2 regions of the Rhodoplanes sp. P11 genome follow, and region 2 is predicted to be linked to the other one. Evidence: riboswitches for the same ligand, from Rfam matches in the RefSeq annotation. Region 2 holds a riboswitch; the other holds the start of a gene.
What was found. A riboswitch is a leader RNA that binds a small molecule or an ion and turns the genes downstream of it on or off. The one in region 2 is predicted to bind glycine.

Region 1 (16,017 bases), on a different contig from region 2:
GCCGATCGGCCCCATGCCGGGCCCGCCGCCGCCATGCGGGATGCAGAACGTCTTGTGCAGGTTGATGTGGCTGACATCGGCCCCGTAGGCGCCGGGGCGCGCCAGCGCCACCTGGGCGTTGAGGTTGGCGCCGTCGAGATAGACCTGGCCGCCATGGGCGTGGACGACATCGCAGATGTCGCGGATGTGCTCCTCGAACACGCCGTGGGTCGACGGATAGGTGATCATCGCGCAGGCGAGCGTGTCGGCATGCGCGGTCGCCTTGGCGGTCAGGTCGTCGAGATCGATGTTGCCGTCGCGGTCGCAGCCGACCACCACCACCTTCATGCCCGCCATGGCGGCGGAGGCCGGGTTGGTGCCGTGCGCCGAGGAGGGGATCAGGCACACGGTGCGGTGCGGCTCGCCGCGCGCCGCGTGGTAGCCACGGATCGCCAAGAGGCCCGCATACTCGCCCTGGGCGCCGGAGTTCGGTTGCAGCGAGACGGCATCGTAGCCGGTGATCTCGACCAGCATGCGGGCGAGCTCGTCGAGCAGCACCCGGTAGCCCTTCGCCTGTTCGGCCGGCGCGAACGGATGCAGGTTGGCGAACTCCGGCCAGGTGATCGGGATCATCTCGGCCGTGGCGTTGAGCTTCATGGTGCAGGAGCCGAGCGGGATCATCGCGCGGTCGAGGGCGAGGTCGCGGTCGGCGAGGCGGCGCAGGTAGCGCAGCATCTCGGTCTCGCAGCGGTAGCGATGGAAGACCGGATGGGTGAGAAAGCGCGAGCTGCGTGCGAGCCGCGGCGGCAGGTGGTCGTCCACCGTGGCGGCGATCTCGCCGTAGCGCAGCGTGCCGCCGAAGGCGCGCCACACCGCCTCGACGGTCGCCTCCTCGGTGGTCTCGTCGAGCGCGATGCCGATGGCGGCCTCCGGCGCGAAGGCGCCCGGCGCCAGCGGACGGAGGTTGATGCGAGCGGCGCGGGCGCGGGCCAGCACCTCGCCCTGGCGGTCGCCGACCGCCACCGTGACGGTGTCGAACACCGCGGTGTCGGGCACCGCGAGGCCGAGGCGGCGCAGCCCGGCGGCCAGCACGGCGGCGTGGCGATGCACCCGGCGGGCGATCGCCGTGAGCCCCTCGGGGCCGTGATAGACCGCGTAGAGGCCGGCGATGACGGCGAGCAGCACCTGGGCGGTGCAGATGTTGGACGTCGCCTTCTCGCGGCGGATGTGCTGCTCGCGGGTCTGGAGGGCGAGCCGGTAGGCGGGGGCGCCGCGGCTGTCGACCGACAGGCCGACCAGGCGCCCCGGCATGGTGCGCTTGAGGCTGTCACGCACCGCCATGTAGGCGGCGTGCGGGCCGCCATAGCCCATCGGCACGCCGAAGCGCTGGGTCGAGCCGATGGCGATGTCGGCGCCGAGCTCGCCGGGCGGCACCAGCAGGGCGAGGGCGAGCGGATCGGCGGCGAACACCAGCAGGGCGCCGGCGCCGTGAACGCGGGCCGAGAGGCCGCGCCAGTCGCGCACCGCGCCGTACGTGTCGGGATACTGCACCAGCACGCCGAACACCGCGGCCGGATCGAGGTCGTGCTCGGGATCGCCGACGACGAGCGACAGGCCGAGCGGCTCGGCGCGGGTCTTCAGCACCGCGAGGGTCTGCGGATGGACGGCGCGGTCGACGAAGAAGGCGTTCGCCTTGGAGATGGCGGCGCGGCGGGCCAGCGTCATCGCCTCGGCGGCGGCGGTCGCCTCGTCGAGCAGCGACGCATTGGCGACGTCGAGCCCGGTGAGGTCGGTCACCATGGTCTGGAAGTTCATCAGCGCTTCCAGGCGCCCCTGGGCGATCTCCGGCTGGTAGGGCGTGTAGGCCGTGTACCAGGCCGGGTTCTCGAGCACGTTGCGCTGGATGACCGGCGGCAGCACGGTGCCGTGGTAGCCCTGACCGATGAGGGAGACGAACACCTGGTTCTGGGCCGCGATCTCGCGCAGACGGGCGAGGGCGGCGGTCTCCGACAGGGCGGGACCGAGCGACAGCGGGCGCTGGTCGCGGATCGACGCCGGAATCACGTCGTCGAGGAGCGCGTCGAGGCTCTTGGCTCCGACCGCCTCCACCATGACGTCGACATCGCCGGGGCCCGGGCCGACATGGCGATCGGCGAACGCGGTTGCGGCGGGCGCGGCGGACGGGAGGGCGGCGGTGTCGCTGTGCATCCGGATGGGGGCGTTCATGGGCGCGGTCCTGACCATGGCTTGGGCCGTCACGGGCCGGACCGTCGCGGGTGGACGGGACGGGTGACGACGACGGGCGAGACGAAGCAAGCGGAATGGCCGTGACGGATCGCCGGTTCGCCCTCACGGGAGGACGGACGCGGCTCGGGCCGGACCAGTGGACGCGGAATGCCGTGATCGGACACGGGCGCCTCCCGACAAGCTCGGCTCGCCTCGGCGCCCCATCTGTCTTCGTGCCTGAGAGTGTTATCCCGTCGGCGGACCCGCACGCGCCGCAGCGCGGGACGGATCACTTTCCAGATTCAGTCACCCCCGACGGTCCTTTTGCCTGAGAGTTTCCGGGGCGGTTGCTCCTTCGGCGCCGGCAGGGCCGGTCTCTCCCGTCGCGGGTACGCGAACATCACGGCCTTGCGGCCGCGGGCACGCGGAACCTCCTTGATCTAGGCCGCTCATCGATGCCGTCAAGGCCGCGGCCTGTCAAGCGTGCCCCGGCCGGCGGACGGCGCTGTCCACTGAACTGGAGTTCATCCGTTCTGTCGGGCCAGCGAATCGCCTGCCGCCTCCGGGGCCGCCGGATCGGGCATCAGCTTGCGGTAGCGGCCGGCGAAGAACACCAGCGGCGGCCGCGGCGGGCCGTCGCGGTCCACCGTCAGGCCGAGCACGCGGCCGACGAAGATTTCGTGATCGCCGCCGTCGTGGCGGGCATACGCCTCGCATTCGAGAACCGCGAGGCAGCCCGGCAGCACCGGCATGCCGTGCTGCCCGGCGGTGACCGTCACCCCTTCCCACTTGTCGGCGGCCGGACGGGCGAAGCGGTCGGAGAGCCACTCCTGGTCCTCGCCGAGCACGTTGACGGCATAGTGCCGGGCCGCCTGCCAGGCTGCGAAGCTGTTGGCGCGCCGCGCGATGCTGAACAGGATCAGCGGCGGATCGAGCGACACGGAGTTGAACGAGCTGACCGTGATGCCGAGCGGCGCGCCGTCCGGGCCGGCGCCGGTGACCACCGCGACGCCGGTCGGAAACCGGCCGAGCGTGCGGCGGAAACGGGTTTGATCGAAGGGCAGGTCCTGCATGGCGGCGCGGCTCCAGGCGGCCGCCGGCGGGCCGCCGCTGGTATCAACCAGCTTTGCACCGCCACATCAAGCGCTCCGCGGCGCAGCAGGGGCCGCCCGGGGGCGGCCCGCCGATCGACCCCGCGCGGGTCGGCGCCACCCCGGTCGGGCGCACTCGTCAGGCGCGCGTTGATCAGCCGCAGGCCGGTCAGGCGTCCGTCCGCCGGCCGCGAGCGACGGTGGGGGCGGCGAGCGCCCGGCCACCGCGGCCCGGGGCGGTGCCGACCAGATGCTGGAGACGCTCGCGCAGGCTGTCGATGTGCTTGCGCATGGCGCGGGCGGCGCGTTCCGGATCGCGGGCCTCCACGGCCTCCAGGATGGTGCGGTGCTGGCGGGCGGCGGCGTAGAGGTCGATGGTCTGCCACAGATGCAGGTACCAGAACCGCGTCGACCGCTCGTGCATCAGGCGAACGAAATCGGCCAGGATGGCGTTGCGCGACATGTCCGCCAGCTTGACATGAAAAGCTCGGTCCGCCTCCACGAAGGCATCCATCGAGCCGCCGCCGTGCCGACGGTTGGTCTTGTCGAGGATCGCGGCGAGCTCGCGCAGGTCCTCGCGCGTCCCGTTGATCACCGCGCGCCGCACCAGCTCGACCTCGACCAAGATGCGGGCATCGAGGATCTCCACCACCTCGCCGATCGAGTCCGGGCGGACGATGACGCCCTTGCGCGGCACCACCTCGACCAGCCCTTCCACCTGCAAGAGCTGCAACGCCTGATGCACCGGGGTGCGGCCGAGCTTGAGCAGATCGCAGATCGCCGCCTCGTTGAGATACTGCCCCGGCAGGAAGAACAGGGTGAGGATCAGCTCCTTGATCTGCTGATAGGCGTGCTCGGACAGCGACGACGGCCGCGAGGTCCGGGTCTTGCTCTTGGCCGCGCGCCCGTCTGTCGCGCGCCCGTCTGTCGCCCGCCCGTCGGAGGCGCGTGTAGAGCCGTCACGCGGCGTGGTGCTGCGCGGCGTGGTGTTGCGCGGCGCGGTGTTGCGCGGCGCGGTGTTGCGCGGCGAGGTGCTGCGCGGGGTCGTGCCGCGCAGGGCGGACGCCCGGGCCGCCGCGGGGGCCTCTTCGTCCTGCGGCGGGGCCGGCGTGGCCGCCACCTTGCGCTTCGATCGAGCGGTGCGCTCGGTGCGAGTCTGGACCATCTCGGCAATTCCCGTCGGCGGCTCTCTCGTCGTCGGGTCGCCGCGCGGCGGCGGCTCCTTGCTGCGCCGCGAGAGACGACCCGCGATCCGCGACCCCCTGTCGCGTCGACAAAACCTTAACGGTGTTCGGTGGGCGGCGCCAGACGCCCGTCGCGGCGACACGACCGCGCAGCGGTGTCGGCCGGCGTGGGAATTTTCCGCGATCGCTGCCGGAGCCCGGCCTCGAATCGTGGCGTCCGCCATCTCCGGTCGTGGCGCGACGGCGCCGCCCCGCGCCTGTCGAAGCACCCGCCGGCGTCCTCCTCGTCGTCCAAATTTGCAGGGCTGCACCGTACGGATGACATCGCCGTTCGCTTCCCTCGGGGGAGTCGACGGTTATAATTCAAACCGCTCGGATCACTTTGCGTTCGGGCTTCCTTCGTCCATCCGTCCACTTTCGTGTCCTTCGCCTAAACCTCGAAGTCGGTCCAACGAGGAGCTGCTCCATGAGCTATGAACTCGACCACGCCTTTCTCGGAAAGCCGCATCATCAGCTCCCGCGCCGTGTCTACCCGGCGCAGGGCTGTGATTGGCAGTACCGAGTCGATTACGAGCGGCTCCGTCGTCAACGTCTCGAGCGCGCGCGCCAGCAGATGGAGATTCACGATCTCGGCGCGCTCGTGCTCTATGCGGGCGCCAACATCCGCTACATCACCGGCTCGTATCAGGGCAACTGGAAGTACAACATCAACATCCGTTACGCGGTGCTGCCGCGCGGCGGCGATCCGATCCTGTTCGAGACCGCCGGCTCCGACATGCAGTGCGCCCGCATCGACCTGCCGTGGATGCACAAGACCCGGGGCAGTAACATCGCCGAGGGCCTCAAGGGCTCGGCGGCCATCGCGGCCGGCGCCAAGGAGCGCAAGATCGATCCGCAGAACGATCCCGGCCTGATGATGCGCGACAACATTCGCCCCGCCATGACCTGGCAGTGGGCCGAGTCGGCCGTTCCCTACATGGCCGAGCGCATGGTCGCCTCGATCTACGAGGTGCTGAAGGAGTACGGCGTCGAGAAGGAGAAGGTCGGCATCGACAATCTCGACATGCCGTCGCTCGACGCCTTCCGGAAGTTCAACATCAACATCGTCAACGGCTGGCCGGCGATGTCGGCAGCCCGCGTCGTCAAGACGATCGACGAGATCGAGCTGCTGAAGCAGTCGTCGACCATCGGCGACGCCGCCATGTGGCACATCAAGCACGAATGGCTGAAGCCGGGCGTCACCGAGCGCCAGATCGAGGCCAAGGTGCACGAGCTGATGCTGAGGCTCGGTTGCGAGATCATCTACGACATCATCGTGGCGTCGGGCGGCAACACCTCGCCGTACCGCCGGTGGGCGACCGACAAGATCATCCGCCAGGGCGATCTCGTCATCGTCGACATCAACGCGGTCGGTCCCTCCGGCTACTTCATCGACTATGTGCGCTGCTTCAAGTGCGCCGCCAAGATGACGCAGAAGGAGATCGACCTCTACAAGCAGACCTACGACTCGATGTACGCCGGCATCGAGATGCTGAAGCCCGGCAATTCGACCGCCGACGTCGCCGCCAAGTTCCCCGAGTACGACGACGACACATACGGTACGGTGACGCTCCAGCAGTTCGCCCACTCGATCGGCATCACGCTGTACGAAGGCATGTGGATCTCGCGCGCCTACTCGCTCAGCCAGCCGGCCGAGATCAAGGAGAACATGTACTTCGCGATCGAGACCTTCGCGGGCCATCCACAGCTCGAGCAGACCACGCGCCTCGAGGAGAACGTGCTGGTCGGCCCGAACGGCCCGATCGTGTTCACGCTGATGGAGCACATGGAAGAGGCCGTCGGCAACTACGAGCGGCCCGGCATGCATCATCCGTCGGTCTTGCGCTGATGTGGAAAGGACGAGGCGCGCACGGTCGCGTCTCGTCCGTCCCGAGCCGCCGGCGTCACGACGCCGGCGGACGTTTCGTTCCCGCAGGCGCGCGCGCCGGGCCTGCGCATTTCGAACTCCGGAGCGTGGGCCGCGCCGATTACCGCATTGCGGACCATTCCGGAGTGTTGCAGTCTCGACAGAATAACCACGGATTTTACTTGGCTGTTCCCCACTCCCATCGCTAGATCGAGAGGAAAGCGGACATGAAGAGGCTATGGGGTCTGCTCGCACTTTCTGCCCTTTGTAGCGTCCTCGCCACCAGCCCCGCCCCGGCTCAGACTTCGGGTCCCAGCAAGGTCAAGGTCGGAATTCTGCTGCCCCTGACGGGTCCGTTCGCGGCGGTCGCCGAGACCCAGAAGCAGGGTGCGCTGCTCGCCGTCGACGTGATCAACAAGAAAGGCGGCCTGGACATGCCGTGGGGCAAGGTCCAGGTCGAAGGCATGGTGGACGACGACGAGGCCAAGCTCGATGTCGGCGTCCGCCGCTATCGCTACATGATGTCGGAAGGCGTGAAGGGCGTCGGCGGCCAGACCTGGGCGCCGCTGTCCTACGCCATCAACGCCATCGTGTCGCGTGAGCCGATGGCCTATTTCCCCGTCTGCGTGATGGCCAAGGAGGCGTTCCAGAAGGGCAAGATCGCGCCGTCGACCTTCGCGGCCGCCTACAGCCCGTGGACGGTCGGCTACACGGCCGGCACCCAGGCGGTGAAGACGCTCGGCAAGAAGAAGATCTTCTTCCTCGCGCGGTCCGACTCGTGGGGCTGGGACATCCGTGACGGCGTCTATGCGGCCGCCAAGGAGCACGGCGCCGAGATCGTCGGCTACGACGAGGCCTCGCTCGGCACCAGCGACTTCACCACGATCTTGCAGAAGGTCCGTGCCGCGAAGCCCGACGTGTTCATCGCCGCGCAGTTCGCCGCCGACTCGGTCGCGCTCCTCAAGCAGGCTCACCAGATGGGCCTGAACAAGGACATGACCATCTTCAACGCCTTCATCACCAACGTGGTGGCGAAGGGCCTGCCGCCCGAGGCGCTGCAAGGCGTCTACGCGATGCACTACTTCTACTACGACCTGTCCGCCCTCGGCGACAGCGGTGTCGCCGAGAAGGCGGCCGCATTCACCAAGCTGTTCCAAGACAAGTACGGCTATCCGCCGGATGCCTACGCGGCCATCGCCTACATCGCCTACATGGAGATGTTCCGTGGCTTCGAGCAGTCCAAGTCGTTCGACGCCGCCAAGGTGGCGGCGGCCCTCAAGGCCGACGGCGGCAAGTTCGACTCGGTCAAGGGCCCGGGCTCCTGGCGCGAGGACAACCAGGCGGCGTTCAAGTACGGCGCCTTCCTGGTGAAGGGCAAAGGCCCCGCCGATCGTAAGGGCGATTGGGACCTGTTCACGGTCGAAGGGTCCATGGGTGGCGACCAGATTCTCCCGCCGCTGAAGTCGCTCGGCTACTGAGCGTACGTCTCTCCGATGGTGGCCGGCCGGGCCGGCCACCCCTTCAACCTTCCTCCGGCGGCCGGCATGCCCCGGACGCCGGAGGGGCCACACACGGGGGACATCGTGAACACCGATCCGCGCGCCGAGATCATCCGGGCGGAAGGCGTCACCAAGCGGTTCAAGGGCCTCGTTGCCGTCAACAACGTCAACTTCGTGCTGAACGAGTTCGACGTCGCCGGCATCATCGGGTCGAACGGCGCCGGCAAGACAACGTTCTTCAACCTGCTCACCGGCTACTACATTCCCGACGAGGGGCGGGTCTTCTACAAGGGCCAGGACGTCACCCGCATGCCGCCCGAGCAGCGCGTCGATCTCGGTATGATGCGGACGTTCCAGCTCACCGCCACGTTCGACACCCTGACGGTGATCGACAACTTGGTGCTGTCCTGGTATCGCGCCCACGAGAAGCCGTCGCTTCCGGCACTCTTCTTCAACACCTGCCGCAGTCGCCGCAACGAGCCGAAGATCGTCGAGATCCTCGAGACCTTCAATCTCGCCGACGTGCGGGACCGCCTGGTGAAGAACCTGAGCCTCGGCGAGAAGCGGCGGCTCGAGATCGCCATGTCGATCCTCGCCGATCCGTCTCTGCTGCTGCTCGACGAGCCGCTGGCGGGGCTCGCCGAATCCGAGATCAAGATGCTGCTCGAGGTGCTCAAGGCGCGGGTCGGGCGCCAGACCATCCTGATCGTCGAGCACAAGATCTCCCACGTCCAGGACTTCCTGCAACGCCTCACGGTGATGCACGAGGGCCGGGTGATCGCCGAGGGGCCGTGCCAGGAGTGCCTGCGGCATCCCGAGGTGCGTCGCAGCTACTGGCAGATCGCGACGCCCGATCAGGCGGAGGCCGTCGCGTCATGAGCAAGCCCATCCTGGTGGTGAACGGGCTGAACGCCTCCTATGGCGAGTCCAAGGTGCTGTTCGACGTCAGCATCGACGTCCTGGACAAGCAGGTCGTCGGCTGCGTCGGCCGCAACGGCGCCGGCAAGTCGACCCTGCTCAAGAGCATCGCGGGATTCCTGCACCCGCGGTCCGGCACCATCGTGTCGGACGGCGTCGACCTCGTGGGGCAGCCCGCCTACACGATCGCCAATCTGGGGATCAAGTACATTCCCCAGGACAAGAAGGTGTTCTCGGACCTGACGGTGCGGGAGAACCTGGAGCTCGGCAGCTACGCCTCCGGCGACTACGACTGGGACCCGGTGCTGACCTTCTTTCCGAAGCTCAAGGTGCTGATGGATCGCAAGGCGGGCTACCTGTCGGGTGGCGAGCGGCAGATGCTGATGATCGGCCGCGCCATTCTCGGGCGGCCCAAGCTGCTGCTGGTGGACGAGCCGACCGAGGGGTTGGCGCCGAGCATCGTGACGCACCTCAAGGATGTGTTTCGCGAGCTCCGTCGCAGCGCCGCTCTGGTCATCGTCGAGCAGAACCTGCCGATGATCTGCGGCATCGCCGACAAGATCTACGCCCTCAACGAGGGCCGGCTGATGGCCGAGATCACCGAGCGCGACAAGATCACGCCGGAGTACTGCGAGCCCTATCTCTAGGACCCTTCTACCGCGGACCTGCGGGTCCGCGGGCCGAGACGATGCCGCTGCCGGTCCGGGCCACCGGGCAAACCCGACGCGACGGTCCGGACGGTTCCAACACAGCGAGGGGCGGACATGGGCCGCCGCTCCGAGCGATCGGGCGCGCGGTGGCGGTCGCCGCCGTCGACCCGATCGAGAGAGGGATTGCGCGATGAACGTCCTGAGATGGTGGTCGGGGCTGTTGGTAGCCTTCGCCCTGCTGCTTCTACTCCGAATCACCCTGCCGTTGCCGTTCAACAACGAGATCGTGATCTTCGCGATCTACGTGATCGGCTGCAACTTCCTGCTCGGTCGGGTCGGATTCATCTCCTTCGGCCAGCCGGCCTATCTGGCGGTCGGCGCCTACGGCACGGCCTTCTATCTCTATTATTTCGGCACCAATCCGTTCGTCGGCATCCTGGTCGGCGTGATCGCCGGCATTGTGGTGGCGGCGATCGTCGGGCCGCTGTTCGTGCGCTTGCGCAGCGACTACTTCGCCCTCGTCAACCTGGCGCTCGCCGTCATCATCTTCTTCATGATGCAGAAGATGCTGGCGACCTACACGTTCGGCGACAACGGGCTCGAGCTGCTCACCAAGATGGACTCGACCCCGATCATCGACATCACGCGGCCCGAAGGGTTCTACGTGCTGGCGTTCGTGTCGGCCTTCGGGGTGTGGGCCTTGTACAAGTATCTCGACGACTCGGTGTTCGGGGCCTGCTGTCTCGCCGCCAAGGTCAACGAGGACAAGCTGCGATTCCTCGGCTACTCCAACTTCGGCGTTCGCCTGATGGCGTTCATCGTCGCCAACACGACGACGGCGTTCGCCGGCACGCTCTATGCGATCCACCAGGGGCTGGTGAGCCCCGAGATGTCGAGCCCGGCGCGTGTCGCCGATCCGGTCGTGGTCACCATCCTGGGCGGCGTCGGCACGCTGTATGGACCGCTGGTCGGATCGGTCGCCTTCGTCGGCATGAAGGATCTGATCAGCAAGTATATCGGCCACTGGGAGCTGGTGGTCGGCGTCCTTCTGATCTTCGTCATGCTGGCCGGCGAACGCGGCATTTGGGGCTCGCTCGAGCCGTTGCTCAGGCGCTGGGTGCTTCGCCAGCGCGAGGCCGAGAAGCCGGCCGTGGCCGATGCGGGAGTGAAAGCGCGATGATCGATCCTCACCTGCTCCTGTCGGGCGTCATCTTCGGTCTCAGCATGGGGAGCGTCTTCTTCCTCATGACGCTCGGCCTGTCGCTCTGCTTCGGCCTGATGCGCGTCATCAGCATGGACCAGCTTCTCTACTACGCGGTCGGCGCCTACCTCACCTATACGGTGAGCATGGCGATCGGCAACGTCTGGCTGGGCATCCTGGTCGGCGTGCTGGTGTCGGCCCTGGTCGGCTTCGTCATCGAGCGGCTGGTGTTCCAGCGCACCTATTCGCGCGAGATCACCTTCAGCATGATCATCTCGTTCGGCCTCCTCATCGGCGGCATCGGCATCATCAAGGCCGTGTGGGGCCTGGTGCCGCGGCCGGTTCCGGTGCCGATCGAGGCGCAGTGGAACATCCTCGGCACCGAGGTCCCGGTGTATCGGATCGTCGTCGTCCTGATCGCAGTTTTGGTCTATGCCGGGATCTGGGCGTTTCTCAACAAGACGATCATCGGCAAGGCGATCCGCGCCGGCATCGAGGATGTGGGCCACACCGAGGGTCTCGGCATCAACGTGTCGCGGCTGTTCACGCTGACCTTCATCCTGGCCGGTGCGCTGTCGGGCCTCGCCGGCGGCCTGCATGCGCCGCTGATCATGGTGTTCCCCGACATGGGGCTGGAGATCCTCGCCTTCGCCTTCATGGTGGTGATCATCGGCGGTCTCGGCAGCATCAAGGGCACCTTCATCTCGGCCTTCCTGGTCGGGCAGGTGGTGTCGATCGGCTCGCTGGTCTACGCGCCGCTCGCCCAGATGGCGCCGTTCGCCATCATGCTGCTGATCCTGCTGATCAAGCCGACGGGCCTGTACGGCAGCGCGATGCTCAAGCGCTGATCGGCGACACTATCGGATCTGCTCGACGGCCGGGCCTCGTGCCCGGCCGTTCTGCATCTAGATGCTCTGATGCCGATGACCGCCGATGCGGACTCGTCGTGCCCTGGTCGACGGCTCTCGCGTGCCGAGACAAAGAAAAACGGCGCCGCGAACGGCGCCGTTAGGGGGTCGAGGCGGCCGTCTTGGCGCGGCCGCCGGAGTGCTGAGAGATCAGGCCGGGATCTGCTTCTGCTCGGCGGCCCGCTTGGCCTTGATGCCGGCCAGCACCTTCTCGGCGGTCGCCGGCAGCGACATGATGCGGACGCCGACGGCGTCGTAGATGGCGTTGCAGATCGCCGCCGCGGTCGGCACCAGGCTCGGCTCGCCCACCGCCTTGGCGCCGAACGGGCCGGTCTCGTCGTAGCTGTCGACGATGTCGCAATCGACCGCCGGCATGTCGAGCGTGGTCGGCATGATGTAGTTGGTGAGGTTGCAGTTGATCTGCTTGCCTTGCTTGTCGAACAGGATCTCCTCCTGGACCGCGAAGCCTAGCCCCATGAACACGCCGCCCTCGATCTGGCCCTCGACCAGCATCGGGTTGATGGCGGTGCCGCAATCGTGCGACGCCGTCACCCGCAGCACCTCCACCTCGCCGGTCTCGTCGTCGACGTCGACCTCGGCGATCTGGGTGGCGTACACATAGGTGCCGAACGGCTTGCCCTGGCCGGTCTCGGGATCGAGCGGCACGGTCGGCGGGTTCCAGGTGGCGCTGCCGATCGGCGGCGTCCCGTTGACGATGTGGGCGCGTAGCGCCACGTCGGCGATCGGCACGTTGCGGGCCGGAAAACCCTTCACCTGGATCTTGTGATCCTTGGCTTCGAGCTGGCTGGTTTTGACGCCGAGCATGCCGGCCGCCACCTCGAACAGCGTGTCGCGTGCCATCGCGGCGGCGGCCGCGATGGCGTTGCCGGTGATATAGGTGGTGCGGCTGGCGATGGCGCCGGTGTCCATCGGGCAGGTGTCGGTGTCGCCCGACACGATGTGGATGTCGTTGGGTGCGATGCCGAGCGCCTCGGCGGCGATCTGAGACAGCACGCCGAGGGCACCCTGGCCGGTCTCCACCGTGCCGGTGAGCACCACGGCGGTGCCGTCCTCGTTGACCTTGACGACCGCGCCGCTCGGGTTCGCCGCCACCGTGAACCCGACCGGATACCACATGCTCGCGAGGCCGCGTCCGCGCCGCTTCATGACTGCACCTCCCAGCCGAACTTCTTGACGGCGTTCTCGAGCGACTCTTTCACCTTCACGCTGTGCAGCACCTGGCCGGTGGAGCTCATCGAGCCCTCGCGGAACATGTTGCGCAGCCGGATCTCCACCGGATCGATGCCGAGATCGCGGGCGATCTCGTCCATCTGCGACTCGTAGGCGAAGCATACCTGCGGGGCGCCGAAGCCGCGCATCGAGCCGGCCGTCGTCTTGTTGGTGTAGACCACGTAGCCCTCGGCGAGCGAGTTCGGGATCTCGTAGGGGCCGGTGGAGAGGATGCACGCCTTGCCGAGCGTCGTCTCACTGAACGAGCAGTAGGCGCCGCCGTCGAGCACCATGCGGACCTGGCGGGCGATCAGCCGCCCGTCCTTGGTCACGCCGGTCTTGTAGTCCATGTGGAAGGCATGGCGGATGGTGCTCGCCACGAACTCCTCGACGCGGTTGAAGCGTCCCTTCACCGGACGGCCCGCCTTCTTGGCGAGCAGCGCCAGCACCGGCTCGTGGCGGATCTCGTTCTTGCCGCCGAAATTGCCGCCCACCACGGTGCCGATCACCCGAATGCGGCTGATCGGGATCGCCAGCGTGCGGGCGAGATCACAGCGCGCCAAGGTGATGCGGCCGATCGAGGCGTGGATGGTGAGGCGGCCGTTGGCGTCCCAGTCGGCGATGGAGGTGAACGGCTCCATCGGGGCGTGCTCGATGCCCGGCGTGTAATAGCGCCCCTCGTAGATGCGATACGCCTGGGCGAAGCCCGCCTCGACGTCACCGCGCTTGATCACCTTCGAGGCGTACACATTGGTGTCGCCGCCATGGACCTTGTGGGCGTCCGGCTTGAGCGCCTCCAGGGCGTCGTAGACGCCGGGCAGCGGCTCGTACTCCACCGTGATGGCGTCGATCGCCGCCTGGGCGATCTGCTCGGTGACGGCCGCCACCGCCGCCACCCCGTCGCCGGCGTGGCGGACGATCGGGTGGGCCAGCAGCGGCTGGTCTTGCAGGCTGGGGCCGAACGAGTTGACCGGGATCTCGCTGCCGACCAGCACGGCGCACACGCCCGGCATCGCCTCGGCCCGGCTGGTGTCGATGCGCTTGATCCGCGCCGACGCGATGCCGGCGCGCTTGATCTTGGCGAACAGCATGCCGGGCAGGGCGATGTCGTCGATGTAGCGGGTCAGCCCGAGGCCGTGATTGCGGCTGTCCGGGCGCTGGGCGCGCAGGCCCACGGCGCGGGTCTGCTCGCCCACCTGGGGCACCAGCGGAGGCTCCAGCGGCAGCGCGGTCGGTGGCGCCACGGCCGGCAGCCGCAACGCCTCGTCGTTGCGCCGCAGGGTCTCGACCGGCGCGACCCGCTCCTTGTCGAGGACGTCAAGCTCGCGATCCATCAGATCCTGGGCCATGCTGCTCCTCACTTCTGCTCGGGCGCTGCCAGCGCGGGGGATTGCCCCGCCAGCGCGGGGGATTGCGGCGATCGCATCATCGCGGCGGCTTCCTGCACCCCTTCGATCATCTTCACGTAGCCGGTGCAGCGGCACAGATTGCCGGTCAGCGCGGTGCGGATCTCCTGGGGGGTCGGCTCGGGAGTGTGGTCGAGAAGCGCCTTGGAGGTCATGATCACGCCGGGGCCGCAGAAGCCGCATTGCAGCGCGCCGGTCTCCTCGAACACCTTCTGGAGCGGATGCAGCCCTTCGCGGGTCGCCAGTCCCTCGATGGTGGTCACCGTGCGGCCGTCCGCCTGGGCGGCCAGCATCAGGCAGGCATTCACCGCGAGGCCGTCGACGATGACCGTGCAGGCGCCGCAGTCGCCGACGTCGCAGCCCGTCTTGGCGCCGGTGAGATGAAGGTGCTCGCGCAGCATGACCAGCAGGGTGGTCTCGGGCGGCACCGAGGCGGAGCGCAGCTCGCCGTTGACGGTCAGGGTCACGATCACGATGCGAGATCCTTCTGGTTCGGCGTCACGCGCCCGAAGGCGCCCGCCAGCGCCCGCTTCACCAGCACCGCGACGAGATCGCGGCGGTACTCGGCGCTGGCCCGGAAGTCGGTGATGGGCTTGGCCTCGGTCGCGGCGATGCGGCCGGCCTCGGCCATCGCCTCCTCGCTCACCGGACGACCCGTCAGGTACGCCTCGGCCTTGGGGGCACGGATCACCGTCGGTGCGACGGCGCCGAGCGCGATGCGCGGCTCCGTGAACACGCCGTCCGGCGCCCAGAAGCTCGCCGCCGCGTTGACCAGCGCCAGCGCCTGGCCCTTGCGCAGCCCGAACTTCTGGAAGGCGGCCGGCTTGTGCAGGTTCTGCTTCGGCACGACGATCTCGATCAGGATCTCGTCGAAGGCGAGCGAGGTGCGGCGCGGCCCGACGAACAGCTCCGACAGCGGCATCTCGCGGCGGCCGCGCGGCCCCAGAACCGTCACCCGGGCATCGAGGGCCAAGAGGGTCGGCCCGGAGTCCATCGACGGCACGCAGGTGATCAGGTTGCCGCCGATGGTGCCGAGATTTCGCGTCTGCACGGCGCCGATCACCACCGCGGCCTCGGCCAGCGCCGGCGCCGCCTCGGCGATCAGCGGCGAGTGCACGATCTCGCTGTGGGTCACCATGGCGCCGAGGCGCAGCCCCGCGTCGGTGAGCGCGATGCCCTTGAGGTCGGCGGCGCGCGAGATGTCGACCACCACGTCGGGCGGCGGATGGGGCGAGAACTTCAGGTCGGCGAGGAGATCGGTGCCGCCGGCGAGCACCTTGGCGCCCTTGCCGTACTCGGCGAGCAACGCCACCGCGTGCTCCGAATCCTTCGCCGCCACGTATCCGAACGGTTTCATGCTGCAAGCCTCGGCGGTGGGCCGGTCGCACTGCCGCGTCGTGTCGAGAGGCGCGGTCCCGCCGCGCCGCAAACCGCGGGCGGAACGGAACCGCTCGACATCACGCGACGTCGAGCAGAGCAGGAAACCGGCTGAACGACGACGGAAAGCCTGCCTGCTTCACAATGCGACGACAAGATCGCCCGGCACGGGCCTCGTCGTCGCAGGACGCAGGACTGTCCCGCCGAGGCCCCGCAGCAGGGCCGAAAAGCTGCGTCTTTTCAGAAGCGTTCGAAGATACGATCCGACTTGTGACCGGCAGGACCAGGTGTCGTGCCCGGCGCCTCGGAAATTCTTCCGCATTTACATCGCGTTGCAGCATGCGCCGGGGAAGCGCTGCGGCACTGCGGAACGGCGGCCGGGCCAACGAGGGGCATGCCGGCCGGTCGGACCGGCGTGCCCTCGTCGTTTCGTGCTACGACA
Region 2 (16,017 bases):
CTCGGTGGTGGCGAAGGCGCTGTAGCGGTCGGCCGCCAGCAGCGCCATGGTGGTGAGGATGCAGATGCTGCCGGGTCCGAGCCGATACAGCACGATCTCGTTGCCGTCGCGATCGAGCTGATAGACGCGGATGCGCCCTTGCCGCACCAGCAGGAAGGCGCCGCACGCCTGGTGCGGCTCGAACACGGTGGCGTCGGCCGGCAGCGCTACCGAAGCGGAGGCGCCGGTGAGGATGGCGCGCTCGTCCGGTGGCAGCGTGGACAACGGCGAAAACTCCGCGAGCCAGCCGGGTGAGGGGGTGTTCACGCGCAGCCCCCTCGGGCATCACCGGCGCGGCCGCGGCCGCGCAGCCGGGGGCCATGCGCCGCCGTGCGGCGGGCACGGCCTGCCACCGCTGCGGCGCGGTTCGCCCGCTTGCTCGATGCTCGCATCATCACCGATCCCTATCAGCCGGCCCTGGCCCCCTCAAGCCGGCGACGAGCGAGCCGCCGCGGCACCGTGAACGTGCGAGCCGGGGTTGCGTGGCGGCCGATGCTTCGCCTAGATCACCCGGCGCGCCGCCGCCGCGGCCGCCCGCCGCGGAGGCGGCTCGTCGACCGCCCCGCCGTCCCGTCCCACCTCGACCTCCGAGCACGCCCCATGAGCGACCTGAAGATCATCGCCGGCCCGTTCACGTTCGACGCCCGCTTCGAGCGCGCGGCGGCGCCTAAGACCTGCGCGGCCTTCATCGAGCGGCTGCCCTTCGTCAGCAAGGTGGTGCATGTGCGCTGGAGCGGCGAGGGCGTGTGGATTCCGCTCGGCGACTACAGCTTCGGGGTCGACTACGAGAACCACACGAGCTTCCCGGCGCCCGGCCAGATCATCCTCTATCCGGGCGGCATCAGCGAGACCGAGATCCTGCTCGCCTATGGCGGCGTGCGCTTCGCCAGCAAGGTCGGTCAGCTCGCCGGCAACCACTTCATCACGCTGACCTCGAACCTCGACAAGCTGCCGGAGCTCGGCCGTCTGGCCCTGTGGGAGGGCGCCCAGCCGATCCGCTTCGAGGCGGTCCAATAGATAAAGGACTTTCAGAGCGGAACACGATCCCGTCGGATCGGATTCCGCTCTGGAAGGCGTCCGCCCGGATCGATCCCGAGAGTCGCGCTCGCAAAACGTCCTCGGCAGTAATTCGACACCGCGACTGGGTCGATGTCGTCATTTTCAGACAATTCGCACAGGTTTCGCTGTGCCGTTCTTCGCCATTCGTCTGATGGATTCACGCCTTGACGTCTGGTGGTCGTCATGAGACCGTTTCTCGTCGCAAAACGACGATGCGGGAGAGACCGGCCGAGGCCGCGAGCCAAAGCCGGCGCCGACGGAGCAACACCCCCGGAAACTCTCAGGCACCCGAGACCGCATCGATCGGACACTCTGGAGAGAGGCGTTTCGGACGCCCACCGAAGGGGAAGTTTCGCCCGGCGACGGGCGGGATAAGCTCTCAGGTACCGTGACAGAGGGGGCCACCGGATCGGACATCGTCCGGTCCACGGCTCCTCGTGTCACGGAGGGCGAGCATGCCCCACACTCCGGTCGATCCCATCTCTGCTCATCACGATTCTGATCATCACGTCGCCGATCATCACGCTTCCGTTCATCAGGTCTCTGATCATCCTCTCTCCGCGCACGACGTCTCGCCGTCTCCCATCGCGGCGCCGCTCGCCGGCATCCCGCAAGCGGCGGCGGACGGCGCCGGCCGTCACGTTGTCGTGGTGGGGGCCGGCATCACCGGCGTCACCACGGCTTACGAGCTGCTGACCCGCGGCTACGCCGTGACAGTGCTGGACCGGCAGCGCTATCCGGCGATGGAGACCTCCTTCGCCAATGGCGGCCAGCTCTCCGCCAGCAATGCCGAGGTGTGGAACAGCTGGGCCACCGTGCTGAAGGGCCTGAGGTGGATGTTCAGGTCCGATGCGCCGCTGCGGCTCGGCCTCGCGCCGAGCTGGCACAAGCTGTCGTGGCTGGCCGAGTTCATGGCCGCCATCCCGCGCCGGGAGCCCAACACGATCGCCACCGCCCGGTTGGCGATCGCGGCGCGCGAGCGGCTGTTCGCCATCGCCCGCCAGGAGGGCATCGACTTCAGCCACGAGACCCGCGGCATTCTCCACGTCTATCGCGATCGCGCCGGCTGGGAGCACGCCGCCGCGGTGAACCGTCTGCTCGCCGCCGGCGGGCTCGCACGTCGCCCGGTCTCCGCCACCGAGATTCACGACATCGAGCCGAGCCTCCATGGCCGCTGGTACGGCGGCTTCCTGACGCCGTCGGACTCGACCGGCGACATCCACATGTTCACCCGTCGGCTCGCCCAGGCGTGCCGGCGGCGCGGTGCCCGGTTTGTCCAGAATGCCGAGGTGACCGCCGCCTCGGCCGACACGCGGGGCGTGCGCCTCGGCTGGCGCACCGGCGATGACGTCGGCGTGCTCACGGCCGATTTGGTCGTGGTTTGCGCCGGCGTCGGCAGCCGCCGCATCGCCGCGATGCTGGGAGATCGCCTCAACGTCTATCCGGTGAAGGGCTACTCGATCACGGTCGAGCTGCACGACGACATCAGCCGACGCGCCGCGCCGTGGGTGAGCCTGCTCGACGACGAGGCGAAGGTGGTGTCGAGCCGGTTGGGTCCGGACCGCCTGCGGGTCGCCGGCACCGCCGAGATCGCCGGCTTCGGTCTCGATATCCGCGCCGACCGCGTGCGCCCGCTGGTGGAGTGGACGCAACGCCTGTTTCCGGCGGTGGCGACCGACCGGGTGATTCCGTGGGCGGGTCTGCGGCCGATGATGCCCGACATGATGCCGCGCGTCGGTCCCGGTCGGCACGCCCGCGTGTTCTACAACACCGGCCACGGTCATCTCGGCTGGACGCTGGCGGCCGCGACCGCGGCGCTGGTCGCCGATCGCATCGCCGGCGATCCGGCGGGCCGCCTCGATCGCGCCGCGTAATCGCGTCCGTCGCGCGTCGGCGCGCGGTTGCGACGCGCGCCAGTCGACACGCCGAAGGCGACCTGCACGCGGCGATCGCATCGCCGCGGCAGCCCTCGACCATGTGATTGCTTGCACCGCCACACGAACGACGCGACAACGCGCAACGACGCGCAAGGGAGGAACGGATGGACGCCTTCACCCACTGGCTCAATGTCGTCAACGGCGTGGTATGGGGCGTCCCCATGCTGATCGCCATTCTCGGCACCGGGCTCTATCTCCAGATCCGGCTGAAGTTCATGCCGATCGCTCGTATCGGCCACGGCTTTCGGATGGTCTGGGACGGCCGCCGCTCGGCCGAGACGGCAGTCGGCGAGATCAGCCCCTTCGCGGCGCTGATGACGGCGCTCGCCGCGACCGTCGGCACCGGCAACATCGCCGGCGTCGCCACCGCGATCGCGCTCGGCGGCCCCGGCGCGCTGTTCTGGATGTGGTGCACGGCGCTGGTCGGCATGGCCACGAAGTACGCCGAGGTGCTGCTCGCGGTGCATTACCGCGAGGTGGACGAGCGCGGCGAGGCGGTGGGTGGCCCCATGTACGCCATCAGGAACGGGCTCGGCCCGCGCTTCGCGTGGCTCGGCGTGCTGTTCGCGGTGTTCGGGGGCGTCGCCGGCTTCGGCATCGGCAACATGGTTCAATCGAACTCCATCGCCAGCGTGATGGACACCACCTTCGGGGTCCCGAACTGGGTCACCGGCGTGGTGCTGAGCGGCATCACCGGCGCCGTCGTGCTCGGCGGCATCCGCCGCATCGGGGCGGTGGCGACCGCGCTGGTGCCGTTCATGTGCGTCGCCTACGTGGTCGGCGCCCTGCTGGTCCTCGTCATCTTCGCGGATCGCGTGCCGGGCGCGCTGGCGCTCGTCTTCCAGCACGCCTTCACGCCGGTTGCGGCGACCGGCGGCTTCGCCGGCGCCGCCGTGTGGGCGGCGATGCGCTACGGCGTCGCCCGCGGCGTGTTCTCCAACGAGGCGGGCCTCGGCACCGCCGGCATCGCCCAGGCGGCCGGCAAGGCGAAGAGCCCGGTGAACTCGGCGCTGATCGGCATGATGGGGACGTTCATCGACACCATCGTGGTGTGCAGCATGACGGGCCTGGCCATCATCGCGTCGGGCGTGTGGTCGAACGGCGAGTCGGGCGCGGTGCTGTCCACCTCGGCGTTCAGCGCCGCACTGCCCGGCATCGGTCAGTACGTGCTGGCCGGCAGCCTGATCATCTTCGCGCTGACCACCATCCTGGGCTGGGCCTATTACGGCGAGAAGTGCTGGGAGTTCCTGATCGGCGTCAAGGCCATCACGCCGTACCGGGTGCTGTGGACGATCGCCGTGCTGATCGGCACCGTCACCCATCTCGACACCGTGTGGTTGATCGCCGACACGCTCAACGCCCTGATGGCGGTACCCAACCTGATCTCGCTGGTGCTGCTCTCGCCGGTGGTAGTGGAGCTGACCCGCGCGCATTTCGCCGACATGGCCCGCCGACCGGCCGAGGCCGCCGTCACCGAGCTCTGACCCGACCGGGTCCCTCGTTCGCCGACCCGTCAAAAAGAGCGGCCCGCCTTCGGATCGTCTCCGGAGGCGGGCCGCGTCGTCATCGCCGGTCTGGCGCCGGCTGGCCGTGCAGGCGGCCGTTTACGAGACGGCCGGTTTCGCCCTCACGGGCCGATCGTCCGCGCGGGCGACCGACTGCTGGTAGCGGATGATGCCGGCCAGCAGCGCGACGGCCACGAAGCCGAACAGCGAGATCGCCTGAAGGCCCGGGTTGACGCTGCCGGTTGCATCCTTGAGGGCGCCGACCACGTACGGAGCTACGAAGCCCGACAGGTTGCCGACCGAGTTGACCACCGCGAAGGCGACCGCGACGGCGCCGGCGCTGAGCAGCGACGGCATCAGCACCCAGAACACCGGCACGGTCGAGAACACGCCGACGGCGGCGAGCGACAGGAACGCCAGCTTGAGGACCGGCACCGAGACCAGTGTGGCACTGCCGAGCCCGATCGCCGCCAGGCTGAGCGGCAGCAGCACATGGAGCCTGCGCTCGTTGTGCTTGTCGGAGTGGCGGCCCCACAGGACCATGCCGATGGCGCCGCACATCGGCGGGATCGCGGCGACGAATCCGGTCTGCACGAACGACAGCCCGAAGTCGCGGACGATCTGCGGCAGGAAGAAGCTGATGCCGTAGTTGAACGCCGTCACGCCGAAATAGACGACGCACAAGAGCAGGATGATCGGGCTCTTCATCACGTTGAGCACGCCGTGCGGCACCAGCGCGGTCGCGTTCTCGCGCTCGCGGCGCAGCTCGTCGGCCAGCCACGCCTTCTCGTCGGCGTCGAGCCATTCGGCCTTCTCGGGCGTGTCACGCAGCAGGTAGATCACGACGAAGGCGACGAAGACGGACGGCAGACCCTCGATGATGAACAGGAGTTGCCAACCGTGCAGGCCCCACATTCCGTCGAGGCTGAGCAGCCAGCCCGAGATCGGCGAGCCGATCACGCTGGCAACCGGCATCGAGGCCAGGAACATGCTGTTTACCTTGCCGCGATGTCGGCTCGGCAGCCACAATGTGAAGTAGAACGCGATGCCGGGGAAGAAGCCCGCCTCGGCGGCGCCCAGCAGGAAGCGGATTGCGTAGAAGCTCCACTCGTCCCACACGAAGGCCGTGGCGGCGGAGAGGATGCCCCAGGTGATCATGATCCGGGCGATCCAGAATCGCGCACCCACTTTTTCGAGGATGATGTTGGATGGCACCTCGAACAGGAAGTAGGCGATGAAGAAGATTCCGGCCCCGAGCCCGAACACGGTGTTCGAGAAGCCGAGATCCTTGCTCATGGTCAGCGTCGCAAAGCCGACATTGACCCGGTCAAGGAAGCACAGAATGAAGGAGACTACGAGAATCGGCAGGAATCGTCGGATGACTTTCGTCGTGGTTCTCTTTTCGATGTCTTGCATGCCCCACCTCGCCGGTCGGTGATCGCTGAGCCGTCGCTCGACTCCCGAGCTTTGGACGGCAGGCGCAGCCTGCGCCTTGTCGGTTCCGAGGAGGCGTCGTGTTTCACGAGGCGAAGCATCGTGTTTGAGGAATTGCGGCGACCTCTCCGAGGGAGGACCGTCGTGAGCGGCAAGATCACGGGTCGGCTCCTTATCCATACTCTGTATCGAAACTGGAGTGATCGTGAAGAAGCGGTCGTTTTCGACGGCTGCGACCGTGCGCGGTGTGGTCTGGACGCGACGTCGTCTCGGCGGGAGGCCGGCGCGAGCATCGCGCCGACCCGTCGTGCTCGACACATCGCGCCCGCGGCGGACGACCGCGCTCATCTGCGCGGAGGATCGAACGCATGTCTGAAGACTTCACCCTGGATCTCGGCGCGGTCGGGTTCGTCGGCCATGACCTGATGCGGCCGGAATGCGTGCTCGCCACCCGCTCGGGTCATCTCTACTGCTCCGACTGGCGCGGCGGCGTGGTGCGGATCGGGCCCGACGGCAGCCGCCGGGCGATCGGCTGCGCGGCGCGCCGCGAGGACACCGACTTCATGCCGAACGGCATCGCGCTGCTGCGCGACGGCAGCCTGCTGGTCGCCAATCTCGGGGCCGAGGGCGGCGTCTGGCGGCTCTACCCGGACGGCCATCGCGAGCCGTGGGCCATGGAGGTCGGCGGCGAGCGCGTGGCGGCCGCGAACTTCGTGTGGCTCGACGATCGCGAGCGGGTGTGGATCACCGTGATGTACCGCTCCAATCCCGGCGCCGGCCGCAAGCGGCTCGGCAAGGGTGCAGCCGCCGACGGCTACATCGTGCTGGTCGAATCGGTCGATCGGCCGCAGACGGCCCGCATCGTCGCCGACGGGCTCGCCGCCACCAACGAGTGCCGCATCTCGCTCGACGGCAAGTGGCTGCTGGTGAACGAGACGTTCCACAAGCGCATCGTGCGCTTCGCGCTGGCCGATGACGGCTCGCTCGGGGCCCGCGAGGTGTTCGCCGAGTTCGACGACGACACGCTGCCGGACGGCATGACGCTCGACGCCGAGGGCGGGCTGTGGATCACCGGCATCGCCGCCAACAAGATCATCCGGGTGATGCCGGACGGCCGTTGGCACCTGGTGGTGGAGGACAGCAATGCGGACCACATGGCGGCGATCCGCAAGGCGATCGCCGACGGCACTCTCGACCGCGTGCTGTTCTACAAGAACCCCGCCAAGGTGCTGCCGAACGTCACCAGCCTGGCGTTCGGCGGCCCCGATCTGCGCACCGCCTATCTGGGCTCGGTGAGCGGCGACAGGGTCGCGTACTTCCGCTCGCCGGTCGCCGGCGTGCCGCCGGCCCACTGGGACTGGTGAAGCATCGATTATTCTGGACGATGGTTCGGGCGCGCGGGTCGTGAGGCTCGCGCGCCTTTTCGTTCGACCGGCGCGAGGTCGGGACACAAAAAAAGCCGGGCCGCAGAGGGGGACGCGGCCCGGCAGGCGGCGGATCGATTGCTCGTGGCGGCGATCGATCCGCCGGCGCCGCCCCGCCGGTCGGGTCGGCGCCGAAGTGGTGTCTCAGACGAGATCCGCCTGATCAGTTCGGTGGTCTTTCCGGAAGCCGCGAAGCGGCTATCCGGAATCCAGCCGAGGACTCCGAGTTTGCCGCGGGATTCCGGGTTCGCGGCGGAGCCTGCGCCCGGACGGCGCGAAGCGCCGATCCGGGTGCCGCGCCCCGGAATGACGCGAACTGATCACTCGAAAACATTATCAGACGACGCCCTCCCGGTGGAGCCGCGCGATCGCCTCGGCGTCGAGTCCCAGGAGCTCGCCATAGACCTCCTCGTTGTGCTCGCCGAGCAGCGGGGAGGGCGTCCGGATGGAGGGAGGCGTCGCCGTCATCTTGAGGTGCGAGCCGGTGAGCTTGAGGGGGCCGCCCTTCGGATGCCGGGTCTCCACGAACATCTCGCGCGCCTCGGCGATATGCGGGTCCTTGACGATGCGGTCGATGGTGTTGATCGGTGCCGCCGGCACGCCGGCCGTCAGCATGCGCTCGACGATATCGTCGACGGTGTGCTCCCGGGTCCACGCCTCGACCAGCGGCTTCACCTCGGCGTGGCGCTGCACGCGCTTCGGGTTGGTGTCGAACCGCTCGTCGTGGATCAGCTCCTCGTGGCCGATCACGCCGCACACCAGCGCCCACAGCTTGTTGTTGGCGGCCCCGATGACGACGCGGCCGTCCTTGGCCTGGAACGAGTCGTAGGGATAGCAGGCTTCGTAGCGGTTGCCGATGCGCTCGGCCACCTTGCCGGTGGCGAGATAGATCTGGGTGATGATCTCCATGCTGGCGACGACCGAGTCGACCAACGCGATGTCGACCTTCTGGCCCTCGCCGGTCTGATCACGATGGCGCAGCGCCGCGAGAATCCCGATCGTCACCGAGAGGCCGGCGAGCACGTCGCCGATGGCGGTGCCGGTGCGGGTCGGCTCGCCGCCCGGCCAGCCGGTGGTGCTCATCAGGCCGCCCATCGCCTGGCCGATGATGTCGTAGCCGGCGCGCAGCCGGTAGGGGCCGGAATGGCCGAAGCCCGAGACGGCGCCGTAGACGAGCCGCGGGTTGATCTGCTTCAGGGTCTCCCAGCCGAGACCGAGCTTCTCCATGGTGCCGGGCCGGTAGTTCTCGACGATCACGTCGGCGTGCTTCACCATGTCGAGCAGGATGTCGCGGCCCTTGCCCTTGAGGTTGAGGGTGACGCCCCGCTTGTTGCGGTTGAGGTTCATGTAATAGGCGCTCTCGCCGTTCACGAACGGAACGTAGTGCCGGCTGTCGTCGCCCTTGCCGGGCTCCTCGACCTTGATCACGTCGGCGCCGAGATCGGCCAGCATCATGGTGCAGAACGGGCCGGCCAGCACGCGGGTGAGATCGATGACGCGCAGCCCCGACAGGGCGCCTGCGGTGGTGGTCATGGGACGAACGTCCTCCTCGATTGAACTCTGTCAGGCGCACTGCGGGAAGGCATGCAGGTCGGTGCGCTTGCCGGAGCGCGCGACCTGGCCACCCACCGGGCGGCCGAGCAGTGTCGTCAGTCCGCGGGCGAGCGGCAGGATGGCATCGAGGTCGACCCCGGTGGGGATGCCGCACGCCTCCAGCATGTGCACCGTGTCCTCGGTGCTGATGTTGCCGGTGGCGCCGGGCGCGTAGGGGCAGCCGCCGATGCCGCCGAGCGACGTGTCGAAGCTGTCGATGCCGGCATCGAGCGCCGCCATCACGTTGGCGAGGCCCATGCCGCGGGTGTCGTGGAAGTGGACCGTGAACGGCACGCCGGGAAATCGATCCCGCACGGCGCGGCAGAAGCGATCGACCTGACGCGGATGCGCCATCCCGACGGTGTCGCACAGCGTCACGCCGACCATGCCGAGATTCAGGTAGGTCTCGGTCGCCCACAGCACCCGGTCGAGCGGCTGCTCGCCCTCGAACGGGCAGCCGAACGCGGTGGCGATCGAGCCGGTGACGCGGATGCCGCTGCCCGCCATGGTGCCCATCACGTCGCGGAAGCCGGCCAGCGACTCGTCGCAGGTCATGCGCATGTTGGCGAGGTTGTGCTTCTCGCCGATCGACATCACGAGGTTGATCTCGTCGACCTTCGCCTCGATGGCGCGCAGCGCGCCGCGATTGTTGGGCACGAGCGTGGTGTAGACGACGCCGGGCTGGCGGGTGATTCCGGCCATCACCTCGGTGGCGTCGCGGAGGTTGGGGATCGCCTTGGGCGAGACGAACGACGTCACCTCGATCTTGGCGACGCCGGTGCGCGACAGGGCGTCGACCAGCGCGATCTTCCGAGGCGGCGGCACGAAGGTCTTCTCGTTCTGCAAGCCGTCGCGGGTCGCGACCTCGTTGATGAAGACTCTCGTGGGGGTGGTGGTCGTGCCCATGCCGACTCTCCTCTGTCGGCCCGTGCCCGGCCGGACGCGGACGCACCGGCCGCCGTTCGCGGGGCCGATAGACACGACGGGTCTGCGGCGCGCACACGGGCTTCAGGTTCGAGGCGGACAGTGGCGCCGGGGGACAGGCGTGGCCATCAGCAAGTGGCGGGGCCTGACCTCGCCGATGGCGATGGCCGGCGCACGGGCTGCGGGCGTATGGTTCGACTCGTCGTAGGTTCCGAGCGGGACATCGCGGTTCGCACCGGCCCATTCAACGAAGTTCGCCGCTGGAACGGCGCGCCGCGCGCCCGCCGCGCGCCTGCCGTCCATCCGTCCGTCGGTGCGCCGCGGTTTCGAACGCTCGGCGGCACACCGGGGTGGCGGCGTCAGCTCTCGTGTGAGTCGTGGGCCGGCGGCGCCTGTGCGCCCAGCTCCTGTGCGCCCAGCTCCTGTGTGCGCGGCTCCTGTGCGCGCAGCTCCTGGGCCTGCGCCACGTCGCGCAGCATGCGGCGGTCGAGCGGCGCCAGGCATTCGACGAGGGCGCGGACCACCACCGGCAGCGAGCGATACTCGCGGAAGCCGAGCAGCAGCCGCCGGGTCGCCCACGGCTCGTTGAGCTGCAGCGACGCGAAGGCTCCGGTGGTCGCATAGGGCAGCACCGCGCCCTGAGGCAGCACCGCGACTCCGAGCCCGGCCTCCACCATGCGGCGAACGCCGTCGAAGCTCAGCACCTGGACGCGCAGCTTGAGGGCGAGCTGGGAGCGGTCGACCTCGGACAGCAGGCGGGCCTGCAACGAGCTGCCTTCCTGAAGACCGACGTGATCATAAGCCAACGTGTCGGCCAGCGTGACGGAGTCGCGGCCTTCCAGCGGATGCCCGCGCGGCACGATCACCATCAGGGTGTCGCGCCGGTAGATGCGGGTCTCCAGGCCGGTTTCGCCGATATAGTCCGAGAACACGCCGAGATCGGCGGAGCCATCCTGCACGGCCTCGGCGACCGTGCGGCTCACCTCCTCGCGCAGATCGATCTTCACCTCGGGAAACTGGCTGGTGTAGACGGCGAGATCCTCGGGCAGAAACTGCGTCACCGCCGAGGTGTTGGCCCACAGCCGCGCGCGCCCCTTGGCGCCTTGCGAGAACTCGCTGAGCTCGGCCTCGAGATCCTCGATGATCTTGGCGAGGCGCTTGACGTGACGGTAGAGCGCCTGCCCGGCGGGGGTGGGCTCGACCCCCTCGCGCAAGCGATAGAGCAGCGACACGCCGACCCGCGCCTCGATGTCGGAGATGCGCTTGCTCACCGCCGACGGCGCGATGTTGTTGGCGCGCGACGCCTGGGCGATGTTGCGGTGCTCGACGACCGAGGCGAACAGTCGGAGCGAGAGGAGATCGAGCGTGCTCACGGCGCAATCTACCTCCTCGGCCGCCGTTGCGACAGATGCTTCTGTGGTCCGCCGCGCCGGACGGCGCGACGGGCCTGGTCCCGTCGAGCCGGCGCCGGGCCTCAGGCCATCCGTTCCGGCTCCCGCGCCGCGAACGTCGCCTCCATCTCGCGCCGCAGCCGGCAGGCCGGCGACGCGGTGTCGATGGCGACGTCGTCCCAAGTGACGAGCTGGTCTTTGGCGACCGGCCGGACGAGGGCGACCGAATGGGCGAGCCCGAGCGGCAGATGGCGGGCCGCCAGCGACACCCCGGCCGGCACCAGCTTGCCGAACACGGTGTAGCCGCCTTCGCCGTCCAGCACCTCGCCGGCTGCCAGATCGCGCTTGGCGGTGGCGATGACGTCGGCGTTGAAGACGCGGGCGAGCCCGGTCGGCTCGCCACGCAGCCCGATCGAGGCGATGGAGATGCCGAGCTCCAGCCCGATCAGGTGCCAGCGCTTGTAGGAGCACATGTAGCGGCCGCCTGGATCGGTCACCACCTGGTACTCGCCGAAGCAGCGGTGGATGTAGTCGGTGTCCGCCTCGATGCACACCCACACGCCCTTGCGGATGTCGTAGGGCAGCTTGGTGCCGTCCGGGCGCAGCGACGAGACCACCTCGACCACGCCCTTCTGCTCCAGCACGCCGCCTTCGCTCTTCGGGCGCATCAGAGTCGGGATGTCGTCGATCGAGCCGGGCGGGAAGGAGAGGCCGTGCGACTGCGCCGCGAGCCCGGTCGCGTTGGCGATCGCCGCGCTCTCGATGGCGGGCTTGGAGCCGTCCAGGAAGGCGTTGAACATCTTCGGGTTCATGCCGCCGATGCGGGCCTGCTCGGCCGATACGCCCCAGTGGTCCCACACCGTGTCGGGAGTCGATTCGCGGTACTGCGGCAGCCACTTGTGGCCACGCCCGGCCGCCACCACCGGGAAGCCGGCGGTGCGCGCCCAGTCGACCAGCTCGCAGGCGAGCGCCGGCTGGTCGCCATAGGCGAGGCTGTAGATCACGCCGGTGGCGGCGGCGCGTCGCGCCAGCATCGGGCCGCAGAAGGCATCGGCCTCCACGGTGACGTTGACGACATGTTTGCCGGCCGCGAAGGCGGCCAGGCAATGCTCCACCGCGGCCGGCGGGTTGCCGGTGCATTCGATGACGATGTCGATCGCCGGATGGGCGATCAGCGCCTGCCAGTCATCGCCCACATGGGTGGTGCCGCTCTTGGCGGCATGGTCGAGCGAGGTGGCGGCGACGCGCTCGGCCGGCCAGCCGACACGGGCAAGGTTTTCGCGCGCCCGTGCGGGCGACAGATCCGCGATGCCGACCAGATGCACGCCCGGGGTGCGTGGCACCTGGGCGAGATACATGGAGCCGAACTTGCCGGCCCCGATCAGGCCGACCCGGATCGGATCGCCGGCGGCGGCCCGGGCCTGGAGGAGTGAGAACAGGTTCATCGGAAGCTCCCGGGTGACGAGGGTCGAGGGTGGTCGGCGGTCAGGTGCCGCGCTTGCGGAACTGGACGCCGAGCAGCTCCTCGAACACGAGGATCATGCCGCCCTTGTCGAGCGAGCCGTGGCCGCGCAGCAGCGCCTGCTGGTACGTGCAGGTGGCGGCGGCGAGCACCGGCATCGGAATGCCCTTGGCGGCGGCCAGCTCGGCGGCGCTGACCAGATCCTTGTAGGCCGCCTTCATCGGGTAGCCGGCCCCGAAGTCGCCCTCGAGGAGGCGCGGGACGAAGAACTCGGAGGCGTAACTGCGGCCGGTGCCGGTGTTGATGATCTCGGCCATCTTCTCGGGATCGAGCCCCATCTTGGCGGCCATCGGCAGCACCTCGGCGAGCGCCGCCGCGTTGATGTCGAACAGGAGCTGGTTGACCAGCTTGGCGAGCTGGCCGCTGCCGGGCGGACCCATGTGGACGATCGTGGTGCCGATGCAGGACAGCAGCGGCTCGACCGTCGCGACGGTGTCGGGGGCGCCGCCGCACATCACCGTCAGGGTGCCGTCGCGGGCGCGCGCCTCCATGCCGGACACCGGCGCGTCCACGAAGGCGATGCCACGCGCCGCCAGCGTCTCGGCGACGCGCACGCAGGTCTTGTACGTGATGGTCGAGAGATCGACGACGATCTGGCCGGCACGCAGCTTCGGTGCGAGGCCGTTGTCGCCGAACAGCGCGGCCTCGACGATCTCGGCATTGGGCAGGCACAGGAACACGATGTCGGCTGCCGCGAGATCGGCGATCCGGGTCGTGGTGCGGGCGCCCCGCGCTTCGAGCTCCGCGAAGGCGTCCGGCCGGACGTCGCTCACGGTGAGCTCGGCGCCGCTGCGCAGCAGGTTCAGCGCGATCGGCTTGCCCATCTGTCCGAGGCCGGCGAATCCCAGTTTCATCTCGTTGCTCTCCATTCCTGCTCCACCACGCCGGTGGGCCGGCGCGATCCGGTGCGATGACCGGGGCGGTCGGATCATGGCCGACCTCGCGCCGATTGCCATCGGGGTGGTGTGGAGCGACGCCCGGCCCCGGAGAGCGGTCCTCGCCTGCACCGTCACCGATGACGAAAACCCTGCAACGAGCGGTGGGCTGCCAAAACTCTTTGCTCGCGAGCGCTGCCATCGTGGGTCACGATGGCGATGTGGCTCCGGGGCGCTGCCGCGCGAGAGCATTGTTCGGCGAAGTGGGCGCCGGTTCGCCGCCGACGATGCAATCACGCCGCTCTAGCCACCCGCCCGATCGCTCCCCGCTTGGTTCTGGGGTGGGCGAGAGCGCGCGCCGTAGGGCGACAGCGCCGTCGCGATGGCCTCGATCAGCAGGCGGACACGACGGGGTTGCACGGCGGCCGGCGGATAGACGATCTGCAAGGCCGTCTGGCCGGCCGAGAAGTCGGCCAGCAGCTCGACCAGCGTGCCCTCGGCGATGTCGGCGGTGACGTCCCACAGCGACTTGAAGGCGATGCCGCGCCCCTCGCGGCACCACTGCCGCACCAGGCCGCCGTCGTTGACGATGCGGCGACCGCGCACCAGCACCCGGCGCACCTCGCCGTCGATGCGGAACGGCCATTCGTGATCCACGGTCTGGCCGAACCGCATCAGGATGCAATCGTGGTCGGCGAGATCGTCGGGATGCAGCGGTGTGCCGCGAGCCGCCAGATAGGAGGGCGCCGCACAGACGATGCGCCGGTTCTCGCCGAGCGAGCGCACCTTCAGGCTGCTGTCGGCGAGCACCCCCTGACGGACCGCGAAGTCGATGCCCTGACCCACGAGATCGACATAGCCGTCGGTGAGATGCAGATCGATTGCCACGTCCGGATGGCGATCGAGGAACGCGCCGACGATCGGCACGATGCAGCGACGGCCGAGATCCTCGGGCGCGGTGAGGCGGACGAGGCCCGATATCTTGTCGGCACCGTGGCGGATGCGCGCCTCCAGCTCGTCCGCTTCGGCGAGAAGCCGACGCGCGCCTTCGACCAGCACGCGGCCCTCGTCGGTGAGGCTGAGCGCTCGCGTGGTCCGGGTCAGCAGCGTTGCGCCGTAGTGTCGCTCCAACGCGGCCAGCCGCTCGGACACCGAGGCGGGCGACAGGCCCATCTCGCGGCCGGCGGCGGCGAGGCCGCCTTTTTCGACGATGCGGAGAAACAGGGAGAGCTGATCGAAGGTCATTATTCGATACTTCCGAAATATGACTTCGGAATCAAGTCGATTGTACATTCTTTCCGGAGCTGTGATGTCTCGGTTCCGAGATCGGCCCTGTGCCGATCCGCCCCGATCCGGAGCCGACCGATGACCGCTTCCTTGTTCGATTCCCTATCCCTCGGACCGCTGTCGCTGCCGAACCGCATCGTCATGGCGCCGATGACGCGGGCGCGCAGCACGCAGCCTGGCGACGTGCCGAACGCCCTGATGGCCGAGTACTACGCCCAGCGCGCCGGGGCCGGCCTGATCGTCAGCGAGGCGACCCAGATCTCGCGGCAGGGGCAGGGCTACTCGTTCACGCCCGGCATCTACACGCAGGATCAGATCGCCGGCTGGCGCCGGGTGACCGACGCGGTGCACGCCGCCGGCGGCCGCATGGTGTTGCAGCTCTGGCATGTCGGCCGGATGAGCCATCCGAGCTTTCACGCCGACGGCCGGCCGGTGGCGCCGTCGGCGCTGGCGCCCGACGCCAGCGTCTGGATCGTCGATCCGGCGACCGGGCAGGGCGGCATGGTGGCGTGCCCGGTGCCGCGCGCCCTCGACATTACCGAGATCCCGGGCATCGTCGACGACTACCGCGGCGCCGCCGCCAACGCCGTGGCGGCCGGCTTCGACGGAGTGGAGATCCACGGCGCCAACGGCTACCTGATCGACCAGTTCCTGCGTGACACGTCCAACCGGCGGACCGATCGCTACGGCGGCTCGCGGGAGAACCGCATCCGCTTCGCCGTCGAGGTCGCCGAAGCCGTCGCGGGAGAGATCGGTGCCGATCGCACCGGCATCCGCCTGTCGCCCTACATCACCCAGCGCAACATGGCGGACGACGGCATCGTCGACACCATCTTGATGGCGGCGCGCGCCTTCGATCGTATCGGGCTCGCCTATATCCATCTCGCCGAGGCCGACTGGGACGACGCGCCGGAGGTGCCGGTCCGCTTCCGGCACCACCTGCGGGCCGCCTATTCGGGCCGCATCGTGGTGGCCGGCAAGTACACGCGGGCACGCGGCGAGGCGATCCTGTCCGCGGGCCTCGCGG

Region 1: it holds a riboswitch for glycine, as region 2 does, so the genes downstream of both, gcvP (aminomethyl-transferring glycine dehydrogenase) here and ACFQUV_RS07900 (D-amino acid dehydrogenase) in region 2, are expected to answer to the same signal.

Annotation. Positions count from the first base shown of each region.
Region 1 covers NZ_CAXWGY010000016.1:273,401-289,417, reverse strand. The annotation lists gene gcvP (aminomethyl-transferring glycine dehydrogenase) at 1-2,187, opposite strand, end outside; glycine riboswitch at 2,512-2,598, opposite strand; gene ACFQUV_RS13075 (flavin reductase family protein) at 2,730-3,278, opposite strand; gene ACFQUV_RS13070 (GntR family transcriptional regulator) at 3,466-4,461, opposite strand; gene ACFQUV_RS13065 (Xaa-Pro peptidase family protein) at 4,947-6,368, shown strand; gene ACFQUV_RS13060 (ABC transporter substrate-binding protein) at 6,614-7,864, shown strand; gene ACFQUV_RS13055 (ABC transporter ATP-binding protein) at 7,970-8,764, shown strand; gene ACFQUV_RS13050 (ABC transporter ATP-binding protein) at 8,761-9,450, shown strand; gene ACFQUV_RS13045 (branched-chain amino acid ABC transporter permease) at 9,644-10,633, shown strand; gene ACFQUV_RS13040 (branched-chain amino acid ABC transporter permease) at 10,630-11,502, shown strand; gene ACFQUV_RS13035 (xanthine dehydrogenase family protein molybdopterin-binding subunit) at 11,713-12,729, opposite strand; gene ACFQUV_RS13030 (xanthine dehydrogenase family protein molybdopterin-binding subunit) at 12,726-14,141, opposite strand; gene ACFQUV_RS13025 ((2Fe-2S)-binding protein) at 14,150-14,671, opposite strand; gene ACFQUV_RS13020 (xanthine dehydrogenase family protein subunit M) at 14,668-15,555, opposite strand.
Region 2 covers NZ_CAXWGY010000001.1:1,739,558-1,755,574, forward strand. The annotation lists gene ACFQUV_RS07890 (Crp/Fnr family transcriptional regulator) at 1-264, opposite strand, end outside; gene ACFQUV_RS07895 (DUF3830 family protein) at 640-1,056, shown strand; glycine riboswitch at 1,304-1,405, shown strand; glycine riboswitch at 1,407-1,497, shown strand; gene ACFQUV_RS07900 (D-amino acid dehydrogenase) at 1,554-2,972, shown strand; gene ACFQUV_RS07905 (sodium:alanine symporter family protein) at 3,140-4,519, shown strand; gene ACFQUV_RS07910 (MFS transporter) at 4,640-5,956, opposite strand; gene ACFQUV_RS07915 (SMP-30/gluconolactonase/LRE family protein) at 6,343-7,338, shown strand; gene ACFQUV_RS07920 (CaiB/BaiF CoA-transferase family protein) at 7,735-8,931, opposite strand; gene ACFQUV_RS07925 (hydroxymethylglutaryl-CoA lyase) at 8,962-9,897, opposite strand; gene ACFQUV_RS07930 (LysR substrate-binding domain-containing protein) at 10,275-11,288, opposite strand; gene ACFQUV_RS07935 (NAD(P)H-dependent oxidoreductase) at 11,390-12,751, opposite strand; gene ACFQUV_RS07940 (NAD(P)-dependent oxidoreductase) at 12,792-13,682, opposite strand; gene ACFQUV_RS07945 (LysR family transcriptional regulator) at 14,007-14,948, opposite strand; gene ACFQUV_RS07950 (alkene reductase) at 15,069-16,017, shown strand, end outside.